DNA from 4 places in the Streptomyces sp. NPDC031265 genome. Region 1 is predicted to be linked to each of the others. Evidence: riboswitches for the same ligand, from Rfam matches in the RefSeq annotation. Region 1 holds a riboswitch; each other region holds the start of a gene.
The links. Region 1 has a riboswitch for cyclic di-AMP ahead of ACZ499_RS29960 (M23 family metallopeptidase). Riboswitches for the same ligand answer to the same signal wherever they lie in the genome.
Positions count from the first base shown of each region.

Region 2: another riboswitch for cyclic di-AMP. It lies ahead of ACZ499_RS36255 (transglycosylase family protein); the one in region 1 lies ahead of ACZ499_RS29960 (M23 family metallopeptidase).
Region 3: another riboswitch for cyclic di-AMP. It lies ahead of ACZ499_RS27125 (LysM peptidoglycan-binding domain-containing protein); the one in region 1 lies ahead of ACZ499_RS29960 (M23 family metallopeptidase).
Region 4: another riboswitch for cyclic di-AMP. It lies ahead of ACZ499_RS00070 (M23 family metallopeptidase); the one in region 1 lies ahead of ACZ499_RS29960 (M23 family metallopeptidase).

Region 1 is NZ_JBVIHM010000024.1:97,685-105,014, forward strand. Features, by position in the region: gene ACZ499_RS29945 (polysaccharide deacetylase family protein) at 1-654, shown strand, start outside; gene ACZ499_RS29950 (NAD-dependent epimerase/dehydratase family protein) at 747-1,742, shown strand; gene ACZ499_RS29955 (SGNH/GDSL hydrolase family protein) at 1,913-2,704, opposite strand; gene ACZ499_RS29960 (M23 family metallopeptidase) at 2,835-3,791, opposite strand; cyclic di-AMP (ydaO/yuaA leader) riboswitch at 3,796-3,961, opposite strand; gene ACZ499_RS29965 (alpha-galactosidase) at 4,348-6,459, opposite strand; gene ACZ499_RS29970 (tyrosine-protein phosphatase) at 6,656-7,330, shown strand, end outside.
Region 2 is NZ_JBVIHM010000039.1:27,188-34,517, forward strand. Features, by position in the region: gene ACZ499_RS36240 (nucleoside triphosphate pyrophosphohydrolase) at 1-715, shown strand, start outside; gene ACZ499_RS36245 (cytochrome P450 family protein) at 886-2,121, shown strand; gene ACZ499_RS36250 (transglycosylase family protein) at 2,254-3,228, shown strand; cyclic di-AMP (ydaO/yuaA leader) riboswitch at 3,488-3,688, shown strand; gene ACZ499_RS36255 (transglycosylase family protein) at 3,691-4,353, shown strand; gene eno (phosphopyruvate hydratase) at 4,805-6,091, shown strand; gene ACZ499_RS36265 (FtsB family cell division protein) at 6,211-6,687, shown strand; gene ACZ499_RS36270 (DUF501 domain-containing protein) at 6,747-7,283, shown strand; gene ACZ499_RS36275 (Ppx/GppA phosphatase family protein) at 7,280-7,330, shown strand, end outside.
Region 3 is NZ_JBVIHM010000020.1:117,793-125,122, forward strand. Features, by position in the region: gene ACZ499_RS27115 (LmeA family phospholipid-binding protein) at 1-492, opposite strand, end outside; gene ACZ499_RS27120 (TetR/AcrR family transcriptional regulator) at 489-1,079, opposite strand; gene ACZ499_RS27125 (LysM peptidoglycan-binding domain-containing protein) at 1,212-2,048, opposite strand; cyclic di-AMP (ydaO/yuaA leader) riboswitch at 2,053-2,237, opposite strand; gene ACZ499_RS27130 (aldo/keto reductase) at 2,579-3,481, opposite strand; gene ACZ499_RS27135 (hypothetical protein) at 3,777-5,036, shown strand; partial or broken gene ACZ499_RS27140 (carbohydrate-binding protein) at 4,976-5,473, opposite strand; gene ACZ499_RS27145 (DeoR/GlpR family DNA-binding transcription regulator) at 6,082-6,870, shown strand; gene ACZ499_RS27150 (NUDIX domain-containing protein) at 6,867-7,330, shown strand, end outside.
Region 4 is NZ_JBVIHM010000001.1:20,650-27,979, reverse strand. Features, by position in the region: gene ACZ499_RS00105 (MmyB family transcriptional regulator) at 1-406, shown strand, start outside; gene ACZ499_RS00100 (PhlD) at 550-1,617, shown strand; tRNA gene ACZ499_RS00095 (tRNA-Met) at 1,695-1,768, shown strand; gene ACZ499_RS00090 (GNAT family N-acetyltransferase) at 1,863-2,669, opposite strand; gene ACZ499_RS00085 (MerR family transcriptional regulator) at 2,725-3,495, shown strand; gene ACZ499_RS00080 (hypothetical protein) at 3,527-3,820, shown strand; gene ACZ499_RS00075 (PP2C family protein-serine/threonine phosphatase) at 3,927-5,075, shown strand; cyclic di-AMP (ydaO/yuaA leader) riboswitch at 5,231-5,379, shown strand; gene ACZ499_RS00070 (M23 family metallopeptidase) at 5,389-6,468, shown strand; gene ACZ499_RS00065 (aldo/keto reductase) at 6,578-7,330, shown strand, end outside.

The DNA.
Region 1 (7,330 bases):
AGCAAGGCCGCGGCGGGCGCCGCCGCGGGCACCGCCGCCGGGGTCGACTGCCGCAAGGCCAAATGCATAGCCCTGACGTTCGACGCCGGGCCGGGCGAGAAGACGCCCCAACTGCTCGACACGCTCAAGGAGAAGAAGGTGTACGCCACCTTCTTCCTGCTCGGCAAGAACCACGTCGAGAAGTACCCCGACACCGTGCGCCGCATCGCCGCCGAGGGGCACGAGGTCGCCAACCACACCTGGTCGCACGAGCGCCTGGACAACCTGAAGCCCGACGAGATACGCGCCGAGCTCAACCGCACCCAGGAGGCGGTGGCCAAGCTGACCGGCCGCAAGCCGGTCCTGATGCGGCCGCCGCAGGGCCGCACCAACAAGGAAGTCACCAAGGTCAGCAAGGAGCTGGGGCTCTCGCAGATCCTGTGGAGCGCGACCGCCAAGGACTACTCCACCAACGACTCGGCCCTGATCACCGAGCGCATCCTCGACCAGGCCGACCGCGACGGCATCATCCTGCTGCACGACATCTACGACGGGACCGTGCCCGCCGTGCCCGGGATCATCGACGCCCTCAAAGCGCGCGGCTTCACCTTCGTGACCGTGCCCCAGCTGCTCGCCCCCGCCGCCCCGAAGCCCGGCCAGCTCTACCGCCCCTGACGCTCCCTCGGGCCGCGCATGGGCACGGCCAGGATTTCGCCCTCAGCATGCAACGGTTCTCAGGACCCCTTCCGGCAGGCAGAGTTGCGGCCATGAAGCTACTGATACTGGGTGGTACGGAATTCGTCGGCCGCGCCGTGGCCGAGGCCGCGGTGGCGCGCGGGCACGAGGTGACGGTCTTCCACCGGGGCCGCCACGAGCCGCCCGAGGGCGTGCGCACACTGCTCGGCGACCGGACGGCCGAGGGCGGCCTGGCGGCGCTGGCCGACGGGCGGTGGGACGTGGTCGTGGACACCTGGTCGGGGGCGCCCTCGGCGGTGCGCGACGCCGCCCGGCTGCTCGCCCAGGGCCGCGCCGCCCGGTACGTCTATGTGTCGAGCCGGTCCGTGTACGCGGACCCGGTCCCGGCCGAGGCCGACGAGGGCGCGCCGCCGGTCGACGGCTCGCCCGACGCCGGGGACGAGGTGGACTATCCGCAGGCCAAGCGCGGCGGCGAGCTCGCCGCCGTCCAGGAGTTCGGCCCGGACCGCTCGCTCCTGGTGCGCGCGGGGCTGATCCTCGGCCCGTGGGAGAACATCGGGCGGCTGCCGTGGTGGCTGGGGCGCATGGCGCGCGGCGGCGAGGTGCTCGCGCCGGGGCCGCGCGATCTGCCGGTCCAGTTCATCGACGCCCGGGACCTGGCGGAGTGGATCGTGAGCGCGGCCGACTTCGGGCTCTGCGGCCCGTACAACCTGGTCTCCCCGCCGGACCACACCACCATGGGCGAGCTGCTTGAGGCATGCGTACGGGTCACCGGCGGCGGCGCGGAGCTGCGCTGGACGGACCCGGAGCCGATCCTGGCCGCCGGGGTCGAGCCCTGGAACCACCTGCCGGTGTGGATTCCGCCGGGCGAGCTGCACCGCACGATGCACGGCTCGAACGTGTGGAAGGCCGTGCTCTCGGGGCTGCGCTGCCGTCCCGTCGAGGAGACGGTCGCCGACACCTGGGCCTGGCTCGAATCGATCGGCGGCGAGGCTCCGCAGCGGCCGGACCGCCCCCGGGTCGGACTCGACCCGGAGACGGAGCGGAGGCTGCTGACGCAGCGGTGATTCGGCTGCGGGCCGTCTGTGGCCGGTCGCTCCCCCAAGTTCTCGGCTTCACTCGAACAGGGGGACCCCCGTCTCGGCGGAGCCGCACATGCCACAGCCCCGCGCCCCTATGGGGGCGCGGGGCCGCACCGCACTGAGGAAAGCTGCTCCGATACGGCGCTGATGATGCGTCAGAGGGGCAGCAGATCCGGGCGCTTGGGCTCCACGTGGTCGCCCGAGCTCTCGCCGCGCAGCCGTCGTCCGATCCACGGCACCAGGTGCTCGCGCGCCCAGTGGATGTCGTCGCGCCGCACGTCCAGGGTGTTGCGCGGCGGCAGCGGGGGCCACGCCTGGTCCGGGTCGGCGGGGATCTGCAGCCCGAGCACCTGCGCGGCGCGCAGCGCGACCCGGGTGTGCCCCTCCGGCGACAGATGCAGCCGGTCGCCGTCCCACGCCCGCCTGTCCTGAACGGACTTGAGCGACCACAGGTCGAGCACCGGGCACCCGTAGCGGTCCGCGATGGAGCGCACGTGCGCGGTGTACGTGGCGACCTTGCCCCGCAGATGCTTGAAGACCGGCACCCCGCGCGTGTCGAACCCGGTGGTCACCATGACCGTCGGGATCGCGCTCTTCAAGTCGGCCACGGCGCGCTCGAAGCGCTCGGCCACGTCGTCCGGGTCGCTGCCCGGCCGGATGATGTCGTTGCCCCCCGCGCAGAAGCTCACCAGGTCGGGCGCGAGCTCCTTGGCCCGCGGCACCTGCTCCTCGACGATCTGGTCGAGGAGCCTACCGCGGACCGCGAGATTGGCGTAGCGAAAGGCCCCCTCCGGTCGCTGGTCTGCCAGTAGCACGGCGAACCTGTCCGCCCAGCCGACGAACGCCCCGTCCGGGCCGGGGTCGCCGACGCCTTCCGTGAAGCTGTCGCCGAGCGCCGTGTACGACCCGAACGTACCGCTGCTGAATGATCTCGAATCGTCTGCCACGAGACCACATCTTTCCCTTATGGGTGTGACCTACGCGACCGTAAGGAGGGGTTGACGATGGGTGATATAGACCACCCGGTCAGTTTCCCGCAGCGGGAATACGCGCCAATTGCCGACGGGGCAACGGTCGTTAGAGGTTCGCGCCCTGCTGGCGGAGGTAGGCGAGCGGGTCGACGTCCGAGCCGTAGTCGGGCGTGGTACGGATCTCGAAGTGCAGGTGCGGGCCGGTGACGTTGCCGGTGGCGCCGGAGAGCCCGAGCTGCTGGCCCTCGGTCACGGTCTGCCCGGCCGAGACGGAGAACTGCGAGAGGTGGGCGTACTGGGAGTACATGCCGTCGGCGTGCCGGATGACGACCTGGTTGCCGTACGCGCCGCCCCAGCCGGCCGAGACGACCGTGCCCGCGCCGACGGCCTTCACCGTGGTGCCGGTGTCGGCCGCGAAGTCGACGCCCGTGTGGTAGCCGCTGGACCACATGGATCCGGCCATGCGGTACGGGGTGCCGATGCTCACGCTGTCGAGCGGCGCGCGGAAGCCGGAGGCGGAGCCCTGGTTCGCGGTGGCGGACGAGGAGGTGTCGGCGGCGGCGGCCGCCTTGGGGGCGGAGGCGGCCGGGGAGGACTTCGCCGTGCGGGGGGCGGACTTCTTCGTACCGGAGTCGTGCGAACCGCTCGCCTTGGCGGAGCCGTGCGACGCGCCGCCGCCCGGGACCTTGGCCCCGAGGGTGAGCTTCATGCCCGGGCGGATCAGCGCCGGGTCGGAGCCGACGACCTCGCGGTTGTCCTTGTAGAGCCGCTGCCAGCCGCCGAGCCGGTGGTCCTGGGCGATCTGCGACAGGCAGTCGCCGCTCTTGACCTTGTATGTGGCGGGCACGGCCTGCGGGGCGGCGGCCGGAGCGGCGATGAAGGTCCCGGCGGCGCGGACGGCCTGCTGGGGCGCGGTGGCGGGGGCGGCGGTCTTCACCGCGGCGTGCGCGCCGGTGGCGCCCAGCAGCGGGATGGCGAGCGCGGCGCCGCCCGTACCGGCGGCGACCATGCCCCGGGATATCGGGCTGGACTTGGGACGGCGGTGCTTACCCTTCGCGGGCATGGCGGATTCCTCTCCGGCGCCTGCGAGGTGAGCTGTCGGGTTCGGGCTGGAGCTGCCCGGCCGGGCACCGCGTGCGGTGTTCCGGCTTCACCCCGAGCCGTGCCGGAATTCCGGACGGCGCTTACCTGGGTCCCCCGCTCCTGCCACGCGTGGATGGGTGCGGATTCCGAGCGGTGGCAGGATTCGGCGGTCCACCCGGATTGCGGTGACCGTAAGCGAGCCCGGCGGGTCACGACAAGTACCCATTCGCCTTCGGCATTCCCGGCCGGGAATTCCTCCGGGAATTCTGGTCACCCTGCGTCGACGGGAATTCCCAACAGGCCCCGCCGGAACGGGGAATTCATTCGGGCCGCCACCACGGAACGTCACGGATATGACGCTGCTCACGGGCAACCTCCCCTTCCCGCCGGGGAGATGGACAGGAGCCACCAAATCGCCCAATCCGGGCTAAAGTTCTAGCCGATTCACCCCTTCCCGCCACCTATCGCCCCATTCTGTCCACTTTTGGTCAGTGCATCCCGATGGAGATCTTCGGCGTGCCAAGAGCGCGAATTCCTTATGCCGGGAGTTCGCCAAGCCGCCGGAAACGGAACACCGCCGCATCAAGATCGCCCCGCAGCCCGGTGTCCAGACCCCGGTGCAGCAATACCGCTCCCCTGTGTACGGCCCCGGTGTCGAGGCACCGATAGGCCGCCGCCGGGTCCAGACCGCGCAGCCGTACGGCCGGGGGACGCTCGCCGTAGCGCTGGGCCTGGAGGTGGGCGAGGACCACGGTGTCGTCGCCGCGCACGTACTGGACGGCGCTGAGCCCCCCGCGCGGCGGCCGCAGCCGGTACTGGGCCCCGAGCTGCACCACCGGCCGGATCGCCTTGTACAGCTCCACCCACCCGCGCGCCTCGGCCAGCTCGGCCTCGCTCCACCGGGTGAGGTCCCCGCCGATGCCGAGCACCCCGGCCATCGCGCTCCCGAAGCGGAAGCGCAGGCTGCTGCGGCGGCCGTTGAGCAGGGTGTTGGGGCTGTCGGTGACCCAGGCGGCCATCACCCGGGCCGGGTGCAGCTGGCTGAAGCCGTCCTGGATGGCGAGCCGGTCCAGCGGGTCGGTGTTGTCGGAGGTCCACACCTGGTCCGTACGGGAGAGGATGCCGAGGTCGATCCGGCCGCCGCCGCCCGAGCAGGACTCGAAGTCGACCGAGGGGTGCGCGGCCCGCAGCCGCTCCAACAGGCCGTACAGCGCCCGGACATGCTCGATCCAGAGCTTCTGCGGATACTCCTCGCCGGGCCAGCCCGCGTCGGTGAAGCAGCGGTTGAAGTCCCACTTCACATAGTCGACGGGCGCGCTCGAAAGGAGTCCGTCCAGCTGCTCCCAGAGGTACTCCTGGACGTCCGGGCGGGCCAGGTTGAGCACGAGCTGGTTGCGGAACTCGGTGCGCCGGCGTCCGCTCTGGTGCTGCACCCACTCCGGGTGCGCCCGGTACAGCGCACTGTCGGCGTTGACCATCTCCGGCTCGACCCAGATCCCGAACCGCATGCCCAGCGCGTGCACTTCGTCGGCCAGCGGCTTGAGGCCGCCGGGGAAGCGCTCGGGGTTGGGCGTCCAGTCGCCGAGCCCGGCCGCATCATGGGTGCGGTCCCCGAACCAGCCGTCGTCGATGACGAACAGCTCGACGCCCATCGCCGCCGCCCGGTGCGCCAGCGCCCGCTGCTGCGGCTCGGAGATGTCGAACCCGGTGGCCTCCCAGGAGTTGAAGAGCACCGGCCGCACCCGCTCGGCATCCGGGATCACCCGGGCCAGCTGCCAGGCGTGCCACTCCCGGCTGGCCCCGCCGAAGCCGTCCGGGCTCCACAGCCCGGCGAAGACCGGTGTGGTGTACGAATCGCCGGGCGCCAGGGACAGCAGCCCGGAGTCGTCGTACCCGGCGCCGCCGCTGATCTGCACCCGGCCGTCCGGCAGGTGCTGGACGGCGATGCGCCAGGACCCGGACCAGCCGAGCGCGCACCCGTACACCTCGCCGCTCTCCTCGGTGGCGGTGCCCTCGGCGTCCAGGGTGACCCAGGGCAGGTGCTGGTGGCCGGTGTGGCCGCGGCGGCTGCCGAGCACCTTGTCGCCCGGGGTGAGGTCGGCCCGTACGAGCCGGGACTCGGCCGCCCAGCGGCCGTGCAGCTGGCTGAGCCGCCAGCCGTCGCGCAGCGGCAGCGTCCACACGGCCGCGTCGGCCCGCAGCAGCTCCAGGTCCGGGTCACCGGCCGTGCCCTCGTGGGCGACGGTCGCCCAGCGCTCGACGACGTCGGCGTCGTCGCGCATCCGGTAGTGCAGGGTGAGCCCCAGGCGGTGCACGGCGTCGGCGAAGCGCAGCCGCAGTTCGTCGCCGTCGACCACGGCGTCCGCGAAGGTCCACTCGGTGCCGCGCACCCGAGGGGTCCGTACGGAGAGCGCGGGGCGCGCGAAACGGGGCCCGCCCTCCACCACGTACTCCTCCTGGCCATCCAGTGGTGACTCGAAGGGCCAGTAGGGCGGCAGGGGCTGGGCGGCCAGTGCCTCGGCGTCGGCGAGGGCCAGGCGCGGGCCCCAGTGGAGGTGCAGGAGTTCCCCGTGGTCCGTGAGGTGCAGCGCATAGCCGCTGGTGCGACCGGAGAGCAGCCACACCCGTCCGTCCGTAGTCTCGATCATCCCGACTCCCCAGTTCCGCACAGGTACGCACAGGCACGAACACCAGCAACAGGATCGGGGGTCCATCGCCGCGAGGGCAACGGGTGCGAGGGGGTCGCCTTCCGGTCGGGCCGTCGAGATGATTGCCCCGGGAACCCATGTCGTATCGTCGGATCGAGGCGGCGTGATCTTTTTTCGAACCACATCAGGAGCGAACGTGACGCAGCAGACTCCGCAGGTCCCTTCGACCGAACCCGAGCTCTCCGGGGTGCGCAACTTCCGTGATGTGGGCGGACTGCCGACCGTGGACGGCCGCCGGCTGCGGCACGGACGGCTCTTCCGCAGCGGCCACCTGGCACACGCGACCGAGCAGGACGCTGCCTTCCTCGCCACCCTCGGGCTGCACACCATCTTCGACTTCCGCAACGCGGCGGACCAGAAGCTGGAGGGGCCGGACGTGGACCTGCCCGGGGTGCGCAATGTGAACATACCGCTGACGGACCCCGCCGACGGGGCCGAGTTCTGGAAGATGGTCCGCGACGGCGACATCAACCAGCTGCGGTCGGTCCTCTCCGACGGCCGGGGCGCCGACCGGATGTCCCGCTCGTACCGGACGATCATCCGCGAGCGCACGGCCGAGCACAGCCGGGTGCTGCACGCGCTCGCCGAGGACAGCGTCCCGGCGCTGATGCACTGTGCGGCGGGCAAGGACCGCGCCGGGCTCTCGATCGCGGTGTCGCTGCTCGCGGTGGGCGTCGAGCGGGAGGCCATCGAGGCGGACTACCTCAAGTCCAACGACCCGCACCGCCGCTACAAGATGCACCGCAGCGACACCTCCGCGGCCGGGATGAGCGCGGAGATCGTGGAGCTGCTCAACCCCCTCTTCGACGCC
Region 2 (7,330 bases), on a different contig from region 1:
CGGCGAGGGCGACCGTCGGCTCACCGACGGGCTCGCCCGGCTCGCGGGCTCGGGCAGGGTCGCCATGCCGGACCTGGAGCTGCTGCCGGGCTCGTACGACCTGCCGGGCGCCCGGCTGCTCGACCTCGTCCAGGTCATGGACCGGATCCGGCGCGAGTGCCCGTGGTCGTCCCAGCAGACCCACAAGGGCCTGGCCAAGTACGCGCTTGAGGAGGCGTACGAGCTGGTCGAGGCGGTGGAGGAGGGCGACCGCGACGAACTGCGCGAGGAGCTCGGCGACGTACTGCTCCAGGTGGTCTTCCACGCGCGGATCGCGGAGGAGGACCCGGAAGAGCCGTTCTCGGTGGACGACGTGGCCGGGACGATCGTGGAGAAGCTGATCCACCGCCATCCGCACGTCTTCGGCGACGAGCACGCCGAGACGCCGGAGGAGGTCAAGGAACACTGGCTGCGGCAGAAGGCGGCGGAGAAGCAGCGCGACTCGGTGACCGACGGCATCCCGCTCGGCCAGCCCGCCCTGGCCCTGGCGGCCAAGCTCGCCTCCCGCACCCGTATCGGCTCCCTGGACGTCCCCCTGCCGTCCGGCGAGGGCATCGGCTACCGCCTGCTCGCCCTCGCGGTCGCGGCGGAGGCCGACGGCACGGACCCGGAGGCGGCGCTGCGGGCGGCGGCCCGCGCGTACCGGGACGCGATCCGCACGGCGGAAAAGGCCTGACGGCGGTGGAGCCCTCGCCCCCGTCCGGCCGGAACCCGTCCGGCCGGAACCCGTCCGCCCGGAACTCCGGCCCGTCCGGCCAGGACCCGGTTGCGCCCGCGCACGGCTCGGCCCCGGTCGCTCCCGGTTCCCGCCCGTCCGGCGCGGACCGGACCCCCTCGCCCCCCGAGATGTTCACCTGGGAGTTCGCCACCGACCCGTACCCCACGTACGGGTGGCTGCGGGAGCACTCGCCGGTGCACTGGACCAAGCTGCCCAGCGGGGTCGAGGCGTGGCTCGTGACGCGGTACGCGGACGCCAAGCAGGCGCTCGCCGACCAGCGGCTCTCCAAGAACCCCGCGCACCACGACGAGCCCGCGCACGCCAAGGGCAAGACCGGCATTCCGGGCGAGCGCAAAGCCGATCTGATGACGCATCTGCTCAACATCGACCCGCCGGACCACACCCGGCTGCGGCGGCTGGTGTCGAAGGCGTTCACTCCCCGTACGGTCGCCGAATTCGCGCCCCGGGTGCAGGAGTTGACCGACCAGCTCATCGACCGGTTCGCGGCGGGCGGCGAGGCCGACCTCATCCACGAGTTCGCCTTCCCGCTGCCCATCTACGCCATCTGCGACCTGCTCGGCGTGCCGCGCGAGGACCAGGACGACTTCCGCGACTGGGCCGGGATGATGATCCGGCACGGCGGCGGCCCGCGCGGCGGCGTGGCCCGGTCGGTCAAGAAGATGCGCGGGTATCTCCTCGAACTCATCCACCGCAAAAGGGAGAACCCGGGCGACGACCTCATCTCGGGCCTGATCCGCGCCAGCGACCACGGCGAGCACCTCACCGAGAACGAGGCCGCCGCGATGGCCTTCATCCTCCTGTTCGCCGGTTTCGAGACGACCGTGAACCTCATCGGCAACGGTGTGTACGCGCTGCTGCGCAACCCGGACCAGCGCGAGCGGCTGCAAGCCTCGCTCGCGGCCGGGGAGTCGGACCTGCTGGACACCGGCGTCGAGGAACTGCTGCGCTACGACGGGCCCGTGGAGCTCGCCACCTGGCGGTTCGCCACCCGGCCGCTGACGATCGGGGGTCAGGACATCGCGGCCGGCGACCCGGTGCTCGTCGTCCTCGCCTCCGCCGACCGTGACCCCGAGCGGTTCGGCGCCCCGGACACGCTCGACCTCGGCCGCCGCGACAACCAGCACCTCGGCTACGGCCACGGCATCCACTACTGCCTGGGCGCCCCGCTCGCCCGGCTGGAGGCGAAGACCGCGCTGGCGACCCTGTTGCGCCGCCTTCCTGACCTGCGGCTCGGGGCGGATCCTGCCGATTTGCGCTGGCGCGGCGGGCTCATCATGCGCGGACTGCGTACGCTTCCGGTCGAGTTCACGCCCACCCGAACTGACAGCCCGTCAAAACTGTGACTTTGGCGTTATCGCGGGTGCATCGACTTGTGACAAGCGTTCGAGTACGGCTACGTTCACCCCTCGACTCGGCAAACCAGGCTCAACGCCCGGCCCAGTAGTCACAGACGTAGTCACACGGAAGGCCACAGCATGCGCTCCGGGAACGGACGGCACCGCCGACCCCGCCAGGCTCCCGCACTCGTCGTCGCGGCGGGGGTGACCGGCTCGGCCCTCGCTCTTCCGCTCTTCGCCGCGAGCGGTGCGAGCGCCGCCACCGCGACCACGTGGGACCGCGTCGCGGAGTGCGAGAGCGGCGGCGCGTGGAGCGCCGACTTCGGCAACGGCCTGTACGGCGGCCTCCAGCTCTCCCAGGAGACCTGGGAGAGCTACGGCGGCACGGCGTACGCCTCGCGCCCCGACATGGCCAGCCGCGCGCAGCAGATAGCCGTCGCCGAGAAGGTGCTCGCGGCGAAGGGCCCCAAGGCCTTCACCAGCTGCTCGACGGTCTCCGGGCTCACCTCGGGCGGCGGTGCGCCGGCCGTCGACCCGGGCGCCACGCCCTCGCCGTACGTCCCCTCGGAGGAGGGGGCCGCGACCCCGGACGCCTCCACTCCGTCCGCGCCCGCGAAGACGACTCCGGCGCCCACGACGCCGTCCGGTCCGGCCTCCACCGCTCCCAAGCCGTCCACGACGTCCTCGGCGCCGTCCACGGGCGCGAGCGGGCGGCCCGGGTCCACGACGCCGTCCAGCCCGGCCACCGGCTCCACGGACTCCGCCTCCGGCGGCAAGCACCGCGGCACGCCGGACCCGGCCGAGGGTGGCACCCCCGCCACCACCGAGCCGGGCAATACGGAAAACAGTCATGAATCGGGGCGTCACGCCTCGCGAGGTGACGCCGACTCACGTGAGGCGGGCGACGCGCTCACCGGGGGTGGCGGCTACACCGTCCGCGTCGGCGACAACCTGTGGGACATCTCGCGCTCGCACAAGGTCGAGGGCGGCTGGGCAGCGCTCTACAAGGCGAACGAGAAGACGATCGGCTCCGACCCGGACCTCATCGTGCCCGGCCAGAGCCTTGATCTGAACCTGGCAAACACGGACAACCCGGCCACGCCCAAGGGGTAGTTCAGGGGCCTATGTCCACTTCTGTGCAAGTGAGACATGGGTCTCTTTCCGTCAACTGGCGTGTCCCGTCCGTCCGGTACGGGCGTTACGCCCCCGACCTGCGGAAACAGGGGTTGCGGAGGGGTACGTGGGGGCGATTTCTCCCCGATGTGCCCCTTTGAACATCAGGGGTTGGTGTGATTACGGTCGGAGCGCTCGTCACCACGGGCCCCTTCGACCGGGAACGCCGAATCCTGCCGCCGGTCGCGGGGAACAGTCGACGCTCGATGCGCCGTAGGCAGGAGCGGGGGACCCAAGGTAAGCGCCGGGCCCGGCCGTTGAAGGACGTACGCCATACGGCGGGACGTACGAGACGGCCGACAGGACCGGCTTGGGGTGAAGACGCGCCAGCACGGCGCGGCCGGGCCACTCACTCGCCCGAACCCGACAGCTCACCTCGCAGGCGTCGGTGAGGAGAACTCCATGCTGCTTTCCGGCAAGGGCAAGCACCGTCGCCCGTCCAAGGCCGTCCGCGTCGTCACGCTCGCCGGTGTCACCGGTGCGGCCGTCGCCGCCCCGCTGATGGCCGCGGGCTCCGCCTCCGCCGCCTCCGTCTCCACCTGGGACGCGGTCGCCCAGTGCGAGTCCGGCGGCAACTGGTCCATCAACACCGGCAACGGCTACTACGGCGGTCTGCAGTTCTCGCAGTCCTCCTGGGCCGCGGCGGGCGGCACCCAGTACGCCTCCCGCGCCGACCTGGCCACCAAGGGCCAGCAGATAGCCACCGCCGAGAAGCTGCTCGCGATGCAGGGGCCGGGCGCCTGGTCCTGCGCCGGTGCGGGCAACCTGACGTCCGGTGGCGCGTCCGCGAACGTGGACACGTCCGGCTCGTCCTCGAAGGCCGCCACCCCCAAGGCCGCCCCGGCCCCGAAGCGCGAGTCCGCGCCCGCCTCGCGCAGCGAGTCCCGCCCGGCCCCGGTCAAGACCGGCACCGGCGAGTACAAGGTGAAGGCCGGCGACACCCTCGGCTCCATCGCCGCCGCGCACGGCGTCAAGGGCGGCTGGCAGAAGCTGTTCGAGCTGAACAAGGACGTCGTGAAGGACGCGAACCTGATCTACGTGAACCAGCAGCTCCACCTGAGCTAGGCGCTCCGCTCGGGGGTGGGGGCTGCGTTGCGCGGCTGCGGGCCATCCGTGGCTGCTCGCGCAGTTCCCCGCGCCCCTTTTCGGCCCGGTGTTTGTCCGCGGATCGTCTGTGGCTGGTCGCGCAGTTCCCCGCGCCCCTGAAAGCGCCCCTGCGGGGCGATCCCTGCGGCGACCCCAACCCCCCCCCAGGGGCGCGGGGCTGTGACATTTTGCGGCTCCGCCGCGTGGGCGCGACCAGCCAGCCACGGTCCGCAGACGAACACCAGCCAGCCCCGCAGGGCCCCGCATTCCACCGCCCCCCGCCGGGACGGTTTTGTTTTGTTCGGGAACATTTTGCCCCCCGTTTCGTCCCACGGGCCGGTCGGTCGGCTGGTGGATGCCCCGGAGGCGGTTAGGCTCAGGGGTGCCGGACCGCGCGGCCCGGCGTATTCGCGTCACATCCCAGAAGGAGATGCTCGTGCCGTCCATCGACGTCGTCGTAGCCCGGGAAATCCTGGACTCCCGAGGCAACCCCACGGTCGAGGTCGAGGTCGGCCTCGACGACGGCAGCACCGGTCGTGCCGCCGTCCCGTCCGGCGCCTCCACGGGTGCCTTCGAAGCCATCGAGCTGCGTGACGGTGACCCCAACCGTTACCAGGGCAAGGGCGTCGAGAAGGCCGTCCTCGCCGTGATCGAGCAGATCGGCCCGGAGCTCGTCGGCTACGACGCCACCGAGCAGCGCCTGATCGACCAGGCGATGTTCGACCTGGACGCCACGGACAACAAGGGCTCGCTCGGCGCCAACGCCATCCTCGGCGTCTCGCTCGCCGTCGCGCACGCCGCCTCCGAGGCCAGCGACCTGCCGCTGTTCCGCTACCTGGGCGGCCCGAACGCGCACCTGCTGCCCGTTCCGATGATGAACATCCTCAACGGTGGGTCGCACGCCGACTCCAACGTCGACATCCAGGAGTTCATGATCGCCCCGATCGGCGCGGAGTCCTTCTCCGAGGCGCTGCGCTGGGGTGCCGAGGTCTACCACACCCTCAAGGCCGTCCTGAAGCGCAAGGGCCTGTCCACCGGCCTCGGCGACGAGGGCGGCTTCGCCCCGAACCTGGACTCCAACCGCGCCGCCCTGGACCTGATCCTGGAGGCCATCAAGGAGGCCGGTTACGCCCCGGGCAAGGACATCGCGCTCGCGCTCGACGTCGCCGCGTCCGAGTTCTACAAGGACGGCAAGTACGAGTTCGAGGGCAAGTCCCGCTCGGCCGCCGAGATGACCGAGTACTACGAGGAGCTCGTCTCCGCGTACCCGATGGTCTCCATCGAGGACCCGCTGTACGAGGACGACTGGGCCGGCTGGAAGACCCTCACCGACAAGCTGGGCTCCAAGGTCCAGATCGTCGGCGACGACCTCTTCGTCACCAACCCGGAGCGCCTGGCCCGCGGTATCGAGGAGGGCTCCGCGAACGCCCTGCTCGTCAAGGTCAACCAGATCGGTTCGCTGACCGAGACCCTGGACGCCGTCGAGATGGCCCAGCGCAACGGCTTCAAGTGCATGATGTCCCACCGCTCCGGCGAGACCGAGGACGTCACCATCGCCGACCTCGCCGTCGCGGTGAACTGCGGCCAGATCAAGACCGGCGCCCCGGCCCGCTCGGACCGCGTCGCCAAGTACAACCAGTTGCTGCGCATCGAGGAGATCCTCGACGACGCGGCGGTGTACGCGGGCCGCAGCGCCTTCCCGCGCTTCAAGGGCTGATCAGCCGACCGGCTGAGCAGTCCTGACATGGGCTGACCGCCCTGTCGTACGTACGTCCCCGGCCGCGGTCCCGTACCGTGTCCGGGGACGTTGTACGTACGTGAGGGGAGCGGGGCGACATGGCCAAGGGCAACCGGGACCGGTTCTCCACCGCGGCCCGGCTCAAGGGGCTCGGTGAGCAGACCGCGGCCCGGGTCTACCGCTCCCAGACCAAGCGCCAGGCGCGCCGCTCCCGACTCACCGGGCGCGCCGCCCTGCTCGCCCTGGTGATGTGCTCGCTGGTGGTGGCCCTCGCGTACCCGATGCGCCAGTACGTGTCGCAGCGCGGCGACATCGCCGAGCAGCGCCGCAAGGAGCAAGACGCGGCCGCGCAGGTCGAGCGGCTGCGCGACGAGAAGGCGCGGCTCCAGGACGACGCGTACATCAAGCGGCTGGCCCGTGAGCATCTGCACATGCAGTTTCCGGGCGAGACCGGCTACACCGTGACCGACCCGTCGGCCGCCAAGGGCCGCCGCGACGGCAAGGCCGCCACCGGCCGCCCCTGGCACCAGAACCTCTGGGACGGCGTGGACAAGGCCGACCGCCCCGGCAACTGACGCCGCCGGGCCCAGACAGCGACAGATCCAGACAGACAGAGACTGAGACAGAAACCGCGATGGAAACGCCCCCGCCCCAGACGCCCAGCACCGTGCCGACCGACGCGGACATCGCCGCCTTCCAGGAGCAGCTGGGCCGCCCGCCGCGCGGACTGCGCGCGATCGCGCACCGCTGCCCGTGCGGCAACCCGGACGTGGTCGAGACGGCCCCCCGGCTGCCCGACGGCACGCCGTTCCCGACGACGTACTACCTGAGCTGCCCGCGGGCCGCGTCGGCGATCGGCACGCTCGAAGCCAACGGGGTCATGAAGGAGATGACGGAGCGTCTGGCGACGGACCCCGAGCTGGCCGCGGCCTACCGCGCCGCCCACGAGGACTACATCGCCCGCCGCGACGCCATCGAGGTCCTGGAGGGCTTCCCGAGCGCGGGCGGCATGCCGGACCGGGTGAAGTGCCTGCACGTGCTGGTCGGCCACTCGCTGGCGGCCGGGCCCGGGGTGAACCCGCTGGGCGACGAGGCGATCGCGATGCTGCCCGAGTGGTGGGCGAAGGGCCCCTGCGTCACCCCCTGTGTGCCCGGGGAGGGCGAGAAGTGACCCGGGTCGCCGCCATCGACTGCGGTACGAACTCGATCCGGCTCCTG
Region 3 (7,330 bases), on a different contig from region 1:
GGCCTTGCCGACCAGCGGCAGGCTCGCGGTGGCCGCGACGCGCGGCTCCGCCTTCGTACTGTCCTGGCTGTAGCCGATCTCGACGCCGAGCGCGGCGGACAGGTCCTGGTAGGACACGAAGGCGGTGGCCTTGGCGGAGGCGGCGTGGGCCTCGGAGGCGTCCGATGAGCGGCGCAGACGGTCGAGCTCGACATTCAGCGTGGTGATCGGGAGCCTGCCGCCGTCGCGGCCCGCGGGGATGTCGGACGCTTCGATGTCGACGCGGTCGAGCGTTCCCCCGGCCAGCTGGGTCAGTACCGGAAAGCCGTGCACCTGCACGTGCGGCGCGGCCTTGAGCCCCTGGGCCTTCTGGAACGCGTCGGCCGTACGGTGTTCCGTCCAGGCGGCCGCGGCCCGGTCGCCCGCCACGCCCAGCCCGGCCAGGACGACCGCGGCGACGGCGTACTTCCGCCACCCCCGAAGCGCCCAGCCCGCCACAGCCCGCGGCCTCATGCGGAACCCTCGCGGAGTACGGGGTGCGCCGAGATCCCGCACGCGGCACGGAAGGCCCGCAGCAGCGGGGCGCGCAGCAGGTCGTCCGGTACGTCCTGGCGTGCGGCGACGGTGCTGACCAGGCCGGTCAAGGCCAGCTGCGCCCGGATCGCGCCCTCCAGGTCATCAGGGTCCGCGAAGGCGGCGAGGGTCTCGGTGCGGTGGTCGCCCAGATCCCCCATGCCCTCCACTCCGGCGAGCGCGCCGGGCAGCACCGGCAGCCCGGAGTTGAAGAGCAGGGCGAGCCGGGAGCGGTGGCGCAGCGCCAGGTCGACCAGATCGGCCGAGGCCCGCCGGTGCCGCTCGGGGCCGTCCGGCAGGGCGCTCCAGGTGGCGCGCAGGGCGGCGAACTCGGTCAGCGGCCCGATGAGCGTCGCCGCGAGCAGCCGCTCCTTGGAGGGGAACCGGTGCAACAGCCCGGTCTTGGAGTAGCCGACCCGGTCCGCGATCTCCTGCACCGAGGTGCCGAGGTAGCCCTGCGCGGTGAAGAGCTCGGCGGCGGCTTCGACGATCTCGGCGTCGAGCTCGGCGCGCGTCGGGCGTGGCATGACGGTCCTCCCCTGAGCCTGGTCGGCTCACCGTAACAGACCATCTGGTCCATGATGGACCAGATGGTCTGCCACCCCGGCCGTCCCCTCCTCAGTAGTCGACCGGGGGCCGCCGTCGACCGTCGGCCGCCGTCAGTACGCGCCGTTCACGTTGTCGATCGAGCCGTATGTGTTGGCCGCGTAGTTGCACGCGGCGACGATGTTGGCGACGGGGTCGTAGCTGTCCGTCGACGTGCCGGCGACGTGGAAGGCCTGGAAGGTGGGGTCGATGACCTGGAGGAGGCCCTTGGAGGGCGTGCCGGCCACGGCGTTGGAGTCCCAGTTGTTGATGGCCAGCGGGTTGCCCGACGACTCGCGCATGATGTTGCGGTAGATGCCGTCGTAGGAGCCGGGGATGCCGTGCTGGGCCATGATGTCCAGGGACTGCCGGATCCAGCCGTCCAGGTTGTCGGAGTACGTCGCCGTCTTCGCCACGGCGGCGGTCGCCTGCTGGGGCAGCGTGGTCGTACGGGCCGAACGGTCGGCCCGGGCCGAGGTGGCCGTACGGTCGGCGGACGCCGCCGGAGCCTTCGCCTTCTTGCCCACCGCCAGTTCGAGGCCGGGGTGGATCAGGGCCGGGTTGCCGCCGATGGCCTGGCGGTTGTCCTGGTACAGCTTCTTCCAGCCGCCGCTGACGTCGAGGTCCTGGGCGATCTTGGAGAGGCAGTCCCCGGCGACGACGGAGTAGGTCGTCGCAGCGGCCTTCTTCGCCACGATCGGCTTGGCGGACACCGCGCCCTTCGCGGCGGCCGCGACGGCGGGCGCGGACTTCGCGGCGGTGCCGGAGTGCGGCGCCGCCGAAGGCGCGGCACCGGCGCCGGTCGCGCCGAGCACCGGAATGATGAGCGCGGCGCCGCCCGTACCCGCGGCGGCGATGCCCCGGGTCAGGGTGCGGGACTTGGGGCGGCGGTGCTTACCCGTAGCGGGCATGGCGAATTCCTCTCCTTCGCCTGCGAGGTGAGCTGTCGGGTTCGGGCGAGAGCTGCCCGGCCGCGGCGCACGCGGCTTCACCCCGAGCCGTTCCGTCTCCGGATTCGGCGGCCTACCTGGTTTCCCCGCTCCTGCCATTTCGTGTGTGGGGGGTTTCCGGACAGCGGCAGGATTCGGCGGTCCATCCGGATTTGACGGTGACCGTAAACGAATAGGACTGGCCGAAACAAGACCTCAATTCACCACGGCAGCCGCGAGAAAGATCCACCACGGGCGGGAAATGCGGGCCCCTGCCTCCCCGCACCCCCAACTCGCCCCGCGCGGAACGGAATGCGCGCGTCACGGGGGGCCCGCCGACAAGGGGCCGCGTGACCCATTTCACTCCTTGCGTCGGTAATAGCAATTACACCGACAGCACCCAAACGAAATCTTAAGCCGCCCTATCATTCCCAATGAATAGATTGGCGACATAGGAGGGAAACTGCCCCTCTGGGGTTCATTTCGGACATCGAGAGAGGGGCTCGGCAGCCTCAGCTCGGGGACCCGAGCAGCTCCATCTCCTCGTCCGTGAGCCGCAGCGCGCCCGCGGCGACGTTCTCCACCAGGTGTTCCGGGTTGCCGGTGCCGGGGATGGCCAGCACGTGCTCGCCCTGCCGCAGCGTCCACGCGAGGCGGACCTGTGCGGACGTCACCCTGTGAGCGCGGGCGACCGCGAGGACCGCCTCGCTGTCCGTGCCGCCTCCCTGTCCCGCACCGCTCTCGCGCCCCTCCCCGGCGATGGCGAAGAACGGGACGAACGCGATGCCCTGCTCCCCGCAGAGCCGCAGCACTTCGTCGGAGCCCGTACGCCGGCTGTCCAGGCCGTACCGGTTCTGCACACAGACCACCGGCGCGATGGCCTGGGCCTCCGCGAGGTGCTCGGGGGCGATGTTGGAGATGCCCAGGTGGCGGATGAGCCCGGCGTCGCGCAGCTCGGCCAGTGCGCCGAAGTGCTCGGCGAGCGAACCCGGCCCGTTGAGGCGCAGGTTGACCACATCGAGGTGGTCGCGGCCGAGCTGGCGCAGGTTCTCCTCGACCTGGCCGCGCAGCTGCTCCGGCGTGGCCCAGGACAGCCACTCGCCCGACGCGTCGCGCCCCGGACCGACCTTGGTGACGATGACCAGATCGTCCGGGTAGGGCGCCAGCGCCCGGTTGATGAGTTCGTTGGCGGACCGGAGCCGGGAGAAGTAGAAGGCCGCGGTGTCGATGTGATTGACGCCGAGTTCGACCGCGCGCCGCAGCACGCCGATGGACCGCTCGCGGTCGCTGGGCGTGCCGAGGTCGAACGCGGCGCTGCCGGTGAGGCGCATCGCGCCGAATCCCAGCCGGTTGACCGACAGGTCACCGAGTTTCCAGGCGCCCGCGGCCGCCGCGTTGATCGTCTCCGTAGTCATGATCGCAGTCTGCCATCCGCGCTCGCGTCGCTGAAACGACCGAACTCCATCGCCTCATGGGAGAAGTACGGCCGGAAAGCACCCGTCGCATTTGAGCCCTCTCGGCCGCGTTGCCGCGAATCCACGCGGTGCTGCAAACGATCAGACAGGATTGCCCGGAAAGGCAACGGGCAATGAAAACGCGGTATTCCGAAGCCGAAACGACCACCACTGGGGGGACAGTTAAATGCACGAGAGACGGAGACTGAGCCGAAGAAGCGTATTACGGACGGGGCTGGGTGCAGGGGGGCTGGCCATGGCGGCGAATCTGCTGCCCGTTCCCGGGTTGCGTTCCGGCCCCGTCTGGGCCGAATCGCTCGGCACCGCCCACACACCCGTCGCCGGCGTCTCCTTTCCCGAATGGGCCCGCTTCGCCCGCATCGCGGACGGCACCTTCGACGACGACGCCGACCCGAACCTCGACATGAAGCCGGTGATCGCCGGACTCAAGGCGCAGAACGTGAGCGTCATCGAGGTCGACACCATCTTGTCGAACTGGCTGACGGACCAGCAGTTCACCGAGCACATGGGCAAGGTCAGGAGCTTTGTGCAGCTGGCGCACGCCGCCGGGATCCGGGTGGTCATGTACTACCCGTCGATGGAGCTCATCAGCGCGGGCGGCGAGAAGGGCCCGTCGTTCTACAAGAACAGCGACGGCAAGGACCGGGTCCAGCGCGGCCTCGACGGCAAACCCAACGTCTTCTACGGCAGCCTGGTCGTCTGGGTCGACCCGGGAGACGAGAGCTGCTGGCTGAGCCCCAACTCGCCCTGGCGGGACTACTACCTGACCCGCGTCAAGGCGCTCGCCGCCACCCGCCTCGACGCGATCTGGCCGGACGTGCCGATCTATTTCGACGGCGCGCTGAGCTGGTGCGACACCTCGACCTGGGCGACCGCAGCGTTCAAGGCCGACACCGGCCTCAGTATGCCCGTCAAGGCCGACTTCACGAACCTCACCTTCCGGCGCTACGTCGAGTGGCGCCACCGCAACCTGCTCCAGTGGCAGCTCGACATCGCCGCCGCGGGGCGCTCCGTCAACCCCGACCTGGTCACGTTCGTGGAGACCGTGACCATGGACTACCAGTACTCCACCCTGGTCGGTCTCGACGGAGCCTATCTACGCAAGGCCGAGGGCGTCAGCCATGTATGGGAGGTGGACATCCTCGGCGACTACGACGGGATGCGCCACGCCACGGCGACCGACTGGACGTGTCTGATCTCGATGTACAAATACGCGCGCGCCGCCAGCGGGACCAAGCCCGCCTGGGCGTTCTCGTACGGCTGGAAGGCCGACGACGCCTCACTGGTGATGGCCGAGGTGCTGGCGGCGGGCTGCAACCCGTACGAGGTCAAGACGCCGTTCAAGACCGAGACGACCGACAAGGCGATGCGGACCCGGATGTACGGGTTCGCCCGGCGCCCTCGGGGTTTGCGCCAGAGCCTGCCCGGGTGGGGTCAGGCGGCCCGCCACAGCGCGGGCGCGTTCGGCGGCTCCCAGCCCGGCTGGGCGGTGTGAGCCTGGAGGAGGCAGAGGTAGGTGCGGCCGCCGTGGCCGACGCGGTCGCCCGGGCCGTAGGCGGTGCCGACGGCCCAGGTGGTTCCGGGCGGTGGGCCGGTGGGCGTGGCGGTCGGCGTCGGCGACTGGGCCACGTCGAGCACGAAGTCGAACGCCGCCTCCTTCGCGCCGCCCGCGTCCCGTACGGTCATGAGCAGCCGTGCGTCGAACAGCGAGTCGGTGTTGTTGCGCGGTTCGCCGGGGAAGTAGAGCTGCGTGGTGAGCACCGGCCGACCGGGGGCCTGGGCCTTCACGTGGAGATGGCGGGTGCGGCCCGGGTAGAGCCCCGGCACGACGGTGGTCAGCGTGAACGCCCCGCGCGCGTCGGTGTATTGGTGGCCCCGGAGGCGGAAGCCGGTGTTGTCGTACGCGCCGTTGGCGTCCGCCTGCCAGAAGTCGGCACCTCGAGCCGATGCAACGGCGGCGCCCCACCGGCAGCCTCACACCCGTTGCCGCCCTCCCCCGGTAACACGGTCGCCCCACGCATCCGCCCACTCCCGACTGCGGTGCCGCACGGCGGGACCGCCGCACGAACGACGAGATGGTCCAGACCAGTTGGTCCGGGCATCACGATGGCGCGCGGGCGGGGCATGCGGAACACCGCCTTCAGAAGTCACTGCACGACGCAGCGGCGAACGGCCCGGAGGCTGTGGCGGTCAACCCCGTCGGCGAACAGCGCGAAGACCGCCGCGCAGCCGCCCTCCGACAGCAGGGCGATGACCAGCAGCACCCATGGCCACCGCCTGCGCTCATGTTGGGGGTTGTACGGGCCTCCGGAGCGGGGCAGCGGGCCCCACGAACCCGGCGGCGTCGGGGGCTGGGGCCGGGGGCCCATCGGCCGGGGTCGCTGGGGCCGGGGCCCGATGGCTCGCTCATGCAACCAGGGCGATTCAGGCCGCCCGCGCCCGCGACTCGCCGCCACCGGTCGGTCGGCCCGACCCCGGAGGGACCTCCCCCTTCTCCCATTTCTATGTTCGATCGAACATTTATGTGTTAGAAAAGGGCCATGGGTGTCGCCAATCGTCTCGATCTGACCCTGCGGCTCGTACAGGGCTCCGGTCAGGTCTCCGTGTCCGAACTCTCCCAGCGACTGGGGGTGTCCGAGATGACCGTGCGCCGGGATCTGGACGCGCTGGAGCGCCAGGGGCTGCTCCGGCGGGTGCACGGCGGGGCGGTCGCCGGGCCGCCCCGTGAGGAGGGCGCGGGGTTCGCCGCCCGCGAGGCGTGGCAGGCCGCTACGAAGGACCGGCTCGGTGCGGCGGTGGCCGCGCTGGTGGAGCCCGGGTCGCGCGTGCTGCTTGACGCCGGAACCACCACTGTGCACGTCGCGGAGCACCTGGCCGCCCGGGCCCCGCTCACGGTCGCGGTGCTCAGTCTCCAGGCGGCGGCCTGCCTGGCGGACCGGCCCGGGATCGAACTCCTCGTCGTGGGAGGCCGCTCCCGGCCCGGCGAGTGCTCCTTGGTGGGCCCCCTGGCCCTGCGCACGCTGGAATCCCTCGTCTTCGACTGCTTCGTGATGTCCATCGGCGGCGTCCACGCCGACCACGGCTGGTCGGAGTTCTCACTGGAGGACGCGGCCGTCAAGCAGGCCGGGCTCGCCCAGGCCGCCCGCACGATCGGGGTGGCCGACGCGACCAAACTCGGCGTCCGCGCGTTCGGCCAGGTCGCCCCGCTCGGCTCGGTGCACGGCTTCGTCACCGACGCCGCGGCAGAGGACGCCGACACCCACCCCAGCGGTCCGGCGACGCTGAAGGCGTTGCGGGACGCGGGCGTCGAGACGGTCCTCGCCCGATGACCGCCGGCATCGACACCCCCGACCGCCGCGGCCGCACCGGCCTGGACCAGCACGGACGCGACCTGACCGGCAACCCGCAGGTGCGGATCACCGACGTCGAGGTGCTCTCCTGCGACTGGTACGTCCTGCGCAAGACCACCTTCGACTACCGCCACAGCGACGGCCACTGGAGCCGCGAGCAGCGCGAGACGTACGACCGGGGCGACGGCGCGACGATCCTCCTGTACGACGCCGACCGCAGGACCGTGCTGCTGACGCGCCAGTTCCGGTTGCCCGCGTACGTCAACGGGCACCCCGACGGCATGCTCGTCGAGACCGCCGCCGGGCTTCTCGACGGGGACAGCCCGGAGGAGGCCATCCGGCGGGAAGCGGCCGAGGAGACGGGCCACACCGTCGGCGTGCCCGAACCGGTCTTCGCGGTCTATATGAGCCCCGGCTCGGTCACCGAGCGGCTGCACTT
Region 4 (7,330 bases), on a different contig from region 1:
GGGTGAGGTTCCGGCCAACACCATGCGGTGGATGACCCTCGACCCCGAGGCGCGCGAGGACGTACTGACGGACTGGGCGGACCGGTGGGCCCCCATGGTGCTGCCGCAGCTGCGGCACGGGGTCGAAATGCGGCCCAACCACGTGGAGTTGCGGCGCCTTGAGGCCGAGGTGCAGGCCGACCCCGTCGCCGGGCCGCTCTACCGGGAGACCGGGGCGACCCCGATCCCGTACCCCGACGGCTCCGAACGGCCCATCCGGCACAGCGAGTTGGGGCCCGGCTGGGTCACCACCTGCGTGGCCGAGCCGGTCACCTCGCCGGGGGCCCGGGTGATGCTGCTCCTCTACACCCCGGGGGCGTCGCTCGTGAGCCGTCACCCGGTGCTGAGCGCGCCGTTGACGAGCTGAGCGTACGACCGGCGTGCCCCAGGGCGGGGCAGTACGCGGAACGACTCCCTCCGGCTGAGCTCTGTTCGAATTCCCAGGAACGAATTCCAGCCGCCTCAAGTAGGTTGAGGATTCGCTCGTCGGCCACCCGAGGGAGCCCACTCGTGCCCGCTCACATAGCCCTCCCCGCCATAGTTCTGCCGGACCACCTCATCGCCACGGATGAGATCTGCGCAGACATCCGGCGTGCCAACCCCGATCGGCCGCGGCTGGAGGCGCACCTGCGAATAGCCCGGGCGACCACCGTCCGCACCCGCCGGTTCACCCGCCCCCTCGACTCCCCGACCGTGGCCGGAAATGCCACCATCGAGGAGCGGAACAGGGCGGCGTACGAGGACGCGCTGCGGCTCGCGGTCCGCTCCGGGCGACAGGCCCTGGCCCACGCCGGCCTCGCCGCCGACGACATCGACTGCCTCATCACCAGCCACACCACCTCCTGGACCGTGCCGTCCCTCGACGTCGCCCTCGTCCGGGAGCTGGGCCTGCGGCCGGACGTGCGGCGCTTCCCCATGGGGACCGTCGGCTGCGCGGGCGGCGCGCAGGGCCTGGTCCGGGCGCACCAGGACATCGCCGCGCACCCGGGCTCCCACGTCCTGGTCGTCGTCTCCGAGTGCCTGTCGACGGCCACGTACAACCACACCGACACCAGCCGGGAGTCGATGATCTACAAGGTGCTCTTCGGGGACGGCTCGGGCGCGGTCGTCGTCTCGGACAGCCCGGCCTGGAGCGGGCCCAGCTTCGTCATCGAGGACACCTTCGAGTACGTCCTGCCCGACAGCATCGACCGCTACCAGGGCCGCCTCTCGGGGGCCGGGCTGCACTTCGACTCCACGGCCGCCGCCACCGCCGCCCTCAACGACAGCCTTCCGGCGGTACGCAAATGGCTCGGCGGCAGCGGCCCGGCCCTCCGGTTCGCGGTCGTCCACCCGGGCGGGCCCCGGGTCCTGGAGGACGCGGCGGCCGGGTTCGGCCTGGACGGCGACCGCGACCACGGAGATCTGCGGCACGCCTGGGCGAGCCTGGCCACCAACGGGAACCTGGGCGGCTCCGCCGTCCTCGACGTGCTGGCCCGCACCTTCGGGCAGGCCCCCGGCGACCGCCAGCCGGGCCTGATCATCGGCTTCGGCCCGGGGTTCGTGCTGGCCGCCTCGCGGGGCCACTGGTCGGCGTGAGCGGAGGGTCCCGGGGGCGGTCCCGCGTCAACCGGTACGGAGCACCGCCCCGCATGCCGTACAGTTGTGTTTACCGACGCGGGGTGGAGCAGCTCGGTAGCTCGCTGGGCTCATAACCCAGAGGTCGCAGGTTCAAATCCTGTCCCCGCTACTGAAGTCCTTGGGCCCGGCACATGAGAATGTGCCGGGCCTTCGGCATTCCCCGGGCTCCCGGCCCGAGGGCTTCGGCATCCCCGGGCCCCGCCCTATGGCTTCGGCTCTCCCAGGGCCGACGCCCACCCCGTGCGCCCGCCCGGCTGTCCCTCCGGCGCCAGCTCCGCCGCCAGGAACCGGCGGTATTCCAGGCCCAGGCCCTCGTACAGGCGTATCGCCGCGCGGTTGGCGCCCTCCACCATCAGGGCCGCCGTCCCGTGCACGGCCAGCGCCTCGGCGAGCACCTTGGCGACGACCGTACGGGCCAGGCCCCGGCCCCGTGCCGACGGGTGCACGGCGACGCCCGCGAGCAGCCCGACCTCGGGGGACGGCCAGGCGAGCGCGGCGACGGCGGTGAGGCGGCCCGCGTCGTCCCGGGTGCCCGCCCACCGCTCGACGCCCGGCGCGCCCGGCACCGCGTACGAGCCGGGGAAGGCCTCGGCGAGCAGCGCGGTGATCTCCGCCGCGTCGTCGTCCGCCAGCCACCGCGCCTTGCCCTCGTCCGCCGCGCCTGCCTCGGCGGACGACAGGGGGCGCGTACGGCTCATCCAGCCGAAGGCTGCCACCGGACGCAGGCCCGGCAGCGCCTCCACCAGCGCGTGGACGGTCGCCTCGTCGCCGAGCGGGCGGTAGCCCGGGCCGGTCTCGGCGAGCACCCCGGCCACCAGCGGGGCCAGCGATCCGACGGGCCCCGAGACGGCCAGCCGGTCGTGGCGGGACAGATCGGGGACGGCGACGGCGAAGGCGCGGCCGTCCCCGCTCGCCCAGGCGCGGGCGCGGGAGGCCCCGGTCAGGCCCTGGGCGGCCCACAGCAGCGGCGGGTCGCAGGGCAGGGCGGCGGGCGAGCGAAGTTCGTGCATGGGCCACGAGCCTGCGCTTGACCTTTACGCAACGTCAAGTTCTAGCGTGAAGGACATGAAGGGCACGGAGTGGTCCGCCAAGGAGTGGTCGATCCAGGAGATCGCCCGCAGGGCCGGGACGACCAGCCGCACGCTGCGGCACTACGGCGAGCTCGGCCTGCTGGAGCCCAGCCGCGTCGGAGCCAACGGCTACCGCTACTACGACCAGGACGCCCTGGTCAGGCTGCAGCGGATCCTGCTGCTGCGCGGGCTCGGGCTCTCGCTGCCGGTCATCGCCGAGGTGCTGGAGGGCGAGCGCGACACCGCCGCCGCCCTGCGTACGCATCTGGGGCTGCTTGAGCAGGAGCGGGCGCGGATCGGACGGCAGATCGCGTCGGTGGCCACCACGCTGCGCAAGACCGAGAGGGGAGAGGAACTGATGGCCGAGGAAGTGCTCGACGGCTTCGATCACACGCGGTACGAGGAGGAGGTGACCCGGCGCTGGGGCCGCGAGGCGTACGCCGAGGGCGACCGCTCATGGCGCTCGCTCACCGAGGAGCAGCGCACGGCGTTCCTCGAACAGCACGAGGACATCGCCCGCGACTGGGGCCGGGCGCACGCGGAAGGGCTCGCAGCCGACGGCGGGGCGGCGCAGGACATCGCCCGCCGCCATGTCGCCTGGCTGTCCACGACGATGCCGGTGACCAGGGCTTACGTCATCGGCCTCGGGCAGATGTACGTCGACGACCCGCGCTTCGGCGCCCACTACGACCGGCACGGCGAGGGCACCGCCGTCCTCGTCCGGGACGCCCTGAAGGTGTATGCCGGACGGCACCTCACCGACTGAGGGGTATACGTACAGTAGTCTCGCGTGTGCTATGCGCGAGCATGTGGCGGGACTGCTGCGAGCGGCGACGCGGCGGAAGGTGCCGGCCGTGCCGCTGTTCATCGGCCTGTGCGCGCTGCTGATGTGTCTGTCGCTGCCCCTGTCGCTGCCCCTGTCGCCCCCCGCGCCCTGGGTGACCGCGCCCCCGTACACGAAGGGCGGCGTCCCCTCCGTGCACGGCGACCCGGCGGCCCGGCGGCACGCCCGGGGGACCTGTGTACGGGGCCGGGCCGGGCCCCGCCGATGCCGGGCCCGGCTGATCGCCACGGGCGCCGACCGGCACTGAGGCCGCACCCGGTTGGCCGAGGTGGGCTCGCCGCGTGCGGCGGAGCCGGGCACCCTGGGTGGGGCGCGGAACGTCGGCGGCCCTGCGGACGGGCAGGAGACCACAGGTGCGGCAGCGATCGGACGGCGGCGGCCGGGAGGGCTCCCGGCGCCTCGGCCTGGTGCGCGTCCTGCCCGCGCTGCTCCTGGTCGCCGGGGTCGTTCTCGACGCGGCGACGCCGCCCGATCTGACCGCCGCCGCCCTCTTCGCGGCCGCGCCGCTGATCGCGGCCCCGTTCTTCGGGCCGGCCGGCACCGCCGTCGCGGGCGCCTCGGCGGTCGGGGCGGTGCTGCTCACGGAGTATCTGCACGACGTCCCCAGCACGGGCGAGGCGGTCAGCGAGCTGTTCACCGTCACCACCGTCGGCGTTCTCGCCCTCTTCACCAACCGCATGCTGCGCCGCAGCGGCGAACGCCTCGCCTCGGCCCGGGTCATCGCGGAGACCGCCCAGCGCGCCGTGCTGCCGACGCCCGCCGAGCGCATCGGGGGCCTCCAGGTGGCCGCGCGGTACGAGGCGGCCCAGGCCGGCGCCTTCATCGGCGGGGACCTCTTCGCCGTCCAGGACACGCCGTACGGGGTGCGCCTGGTCGTCGGGGACGTGCGGGGCAAGGGCCTGGAGGCGGTGGAGGCGGTGGCCGTGGTCATCGGGGCGTTCCGGGAGGCGGCCGAGCAGGAGTCGACCCTGGAGGCCGTGGCCGGGCGCCTGGAGCGCGCGCTGACCCGGGAGGGCACCCGGCGCGACGGCCTGGACGCCGTCGAGGGGTTCACCACGGCCGTGCTCGCCGAGATCCCGCGCGGCGCCGGGGCCGTGCGGCTGGTGAACCGGGGCCACCCCGAGCCGCTGCTGCTCCACGCCGACGGGGCCCTGGACGCGCTCACCCCGTCCGACCCCGCGCTGCCGCTGGGGATGGCGGACCTGGGGGTGTGGCCGGACCGGGCGGACGCGTACCCCTTCCCGGCCGGGGCGACGCTGCTCTTCTACACCGACGGCCTCTCCGAGGCTCGCTCGGTGGAGCCGCCGGGGGTCTTCTACGACCCGCACGAGCGGCTGCGCGGCCGCATCTTCCCGGGGCCCGACGGGGTCCTGGACGCGCTGATCGACGATGTGCGCAGACATACGGGCGGGGGCGCGAACGACGACATGGCGCTGCTCGCGGTGGGGCGGCCGGGGGTGCGGCAGCCGGAGCGGCGGCGGACGATGCCCGTGGTGCCGTGACGTTGTGTAGCCGAACAACCCCCCTGTGCATAACAACTGACACACCGTCAACTGTTGTCCCCGACGATCAGGGGGAACTGCTTGGAATCCGGTCCCCCTGTCTATTAACGTTCGATAACGCAGCGCGGTCGTCCCAGCCGTCGCAGAGGCGGCACCGTGCGCACGCGCCGAATCCCGAAAGGGAACCGGGGAACCACCAACTTGGGGTGAATCGGGCACCTTTGTACCTTCGAAGAGGTGCCCGTAGGAGACCTTCCTGCTCCGAACCCGTCAGCTAACCCGGTAGGCGAGAAGGAAGGAAAGGAGCGCCCCCGTGGCGTCCAACGAGCCTGCCCTCGGCACCCAGCCGGTTCCCCCTGTCTCCCTGTACGGGACCGCGCCCGGTGACACCGAGGTGTGGGAGGAGTGGAACCCCACCGAGGAATCGGTCGCCTCCGTGCGCGGCCGGCACCGCGTCGCCAAGCAGCGCGGCGGGCTCGCCCGCAGCTCCACCGTCCTCGGCGTAGGCGTCATCGCGGCCGTCGGCGCGGGCGGCATGGCCAGCGCGCAGAGCAAGCCGCCGGTCTCCATATCCCTGCCCGACTCGGTCGCGGACAACCTCCCCGACGTCAAGTCCCTGCCGGGCGTGGGCACGCTGATCTCCGACATCGCGGGCGACGAGAAGCCCGACGCCTCCCCGGCCGCCCAGGCCGACAGAGCCGTCGCGAGCGCCCCCCTCACCATGGCGGGCGTCTCCCGGGCCGACGCCGAGCAGGGCGCCACCGGCGCCGGCGAGGCCCTGCGCGCCCGTATCCTCCAGCAGGCCGAGCAGCAGCAGAACGACGCCGAGGCCGAGGCGAAGGCGGTCGCCGAGAAGGCCGCGTCCCAGCAGGCGGCGGCCGAGGCGAAGGCCGCCCAGAGCGCCGCGGCGCAGAAGGCGGCGGCCGCGAAGAAGGCCGCCGAGGAGGCCGCCGCGAAGAAGGCGGAGGAGGAGCGCCTGGCCGAGCTCGCCAAGAGCTTCTCGCTCCCGGTCGCCTCGTACACGATCACCTCGACGTTCGGCGAGGCCGGCTCGATGTGGTCCTCCGGCCACCACACCGGCCTCGACTTCGCCGCTCCCACCGGCACCCCGCTCAAGGCGATACACGGCGGCACGGTCAAGTCGGCGGGCTGGTCCGGCTCGTACGGCTACCGCACGGTCATCGAGCTGGAGGACGGCTCGGAGCTCTGGTACTGCCACCAGTCCTCGATCGCGGTCAGCGCGGGCCAGAAGGTGACGACCGGCGAGACGATCGGCCGCGTCGGCGCCACCGGCAACGTGACGGGCCCGCATCTGCACCTGGAGGTGCACACCCCGGGCGGCACGGGCATCGACCCGATGGCGTGGCTGCAGTCGAAGGGCCTCAACCCGTAGGGCGTGCTCGCCGTGGGCGGAGGCGTGGGCGGAGGCGTGGGCGGATGCCCAGAAGGGGGCGCAGGTGGGGGCGCGGAATAGCCGCGCACCGCCCGCCCGTTCACCCTCTATGACCTCTCTGCGCCCCCTGGGCGCCTCCGACCTCTCCGTCTTCCCGCTCGCCCTCGGCGGCAACGTCTTCGGCTGGACCGCCGACGAGGCCGCGTCGTTCGCGGTGCTCGACGCGTACACCGAGGCGGGCGGCAACTTCGTGGACACGGCCGACACGTACTCGTCCTGGATCCCCGGCAACGAGGGCGGCGAGTCCGAGAAGATCATCGGCAAGTGGCTGGCGGCGCGCGGCAACCGCGCGGACGTCGTCGTCGCCACGAAGGTGGGCGCGCACCCCGGGTTCAAGGGGCTCGCGGCCCCCACCATCAAGGCAGCCGCCGAGGCCTCGCTGCGCCGGCTGGGCACCGACTACATCGACCTGTACTACACGCACTTCGACGACGAGTCCGTCCCGGTCGAGGAGATCGTCACCGCCCTCGACCAGCTGGTTCAGGACGGCAAGGTGCGCGCCGTCGCCGCCTCCAACATCTCCCCGGAGCGGCTCCGGGACTCGCTGGACTTCTCCGACCGCGAGGGCCTGGCCAAGTACGTCGCCCTCCAGCCGCACTACAACCTGGTCTCGCGCGGCACCTACGAGGGCCGCCTCCAGGACACCGCCGCCCGCTCGGGCCTGGCCGCGGTCCCCTACTTCTCGCTCGCCGCCGGGTTCCTCACCGGCAAGTACCGCCCGGGCCACAACGTGCAGAGCGCGCGGGCCGGGAGCGCCGCCAAGCACCTGGAGACCGACCGGGGCGCGAAGGTGCTGGCCGCG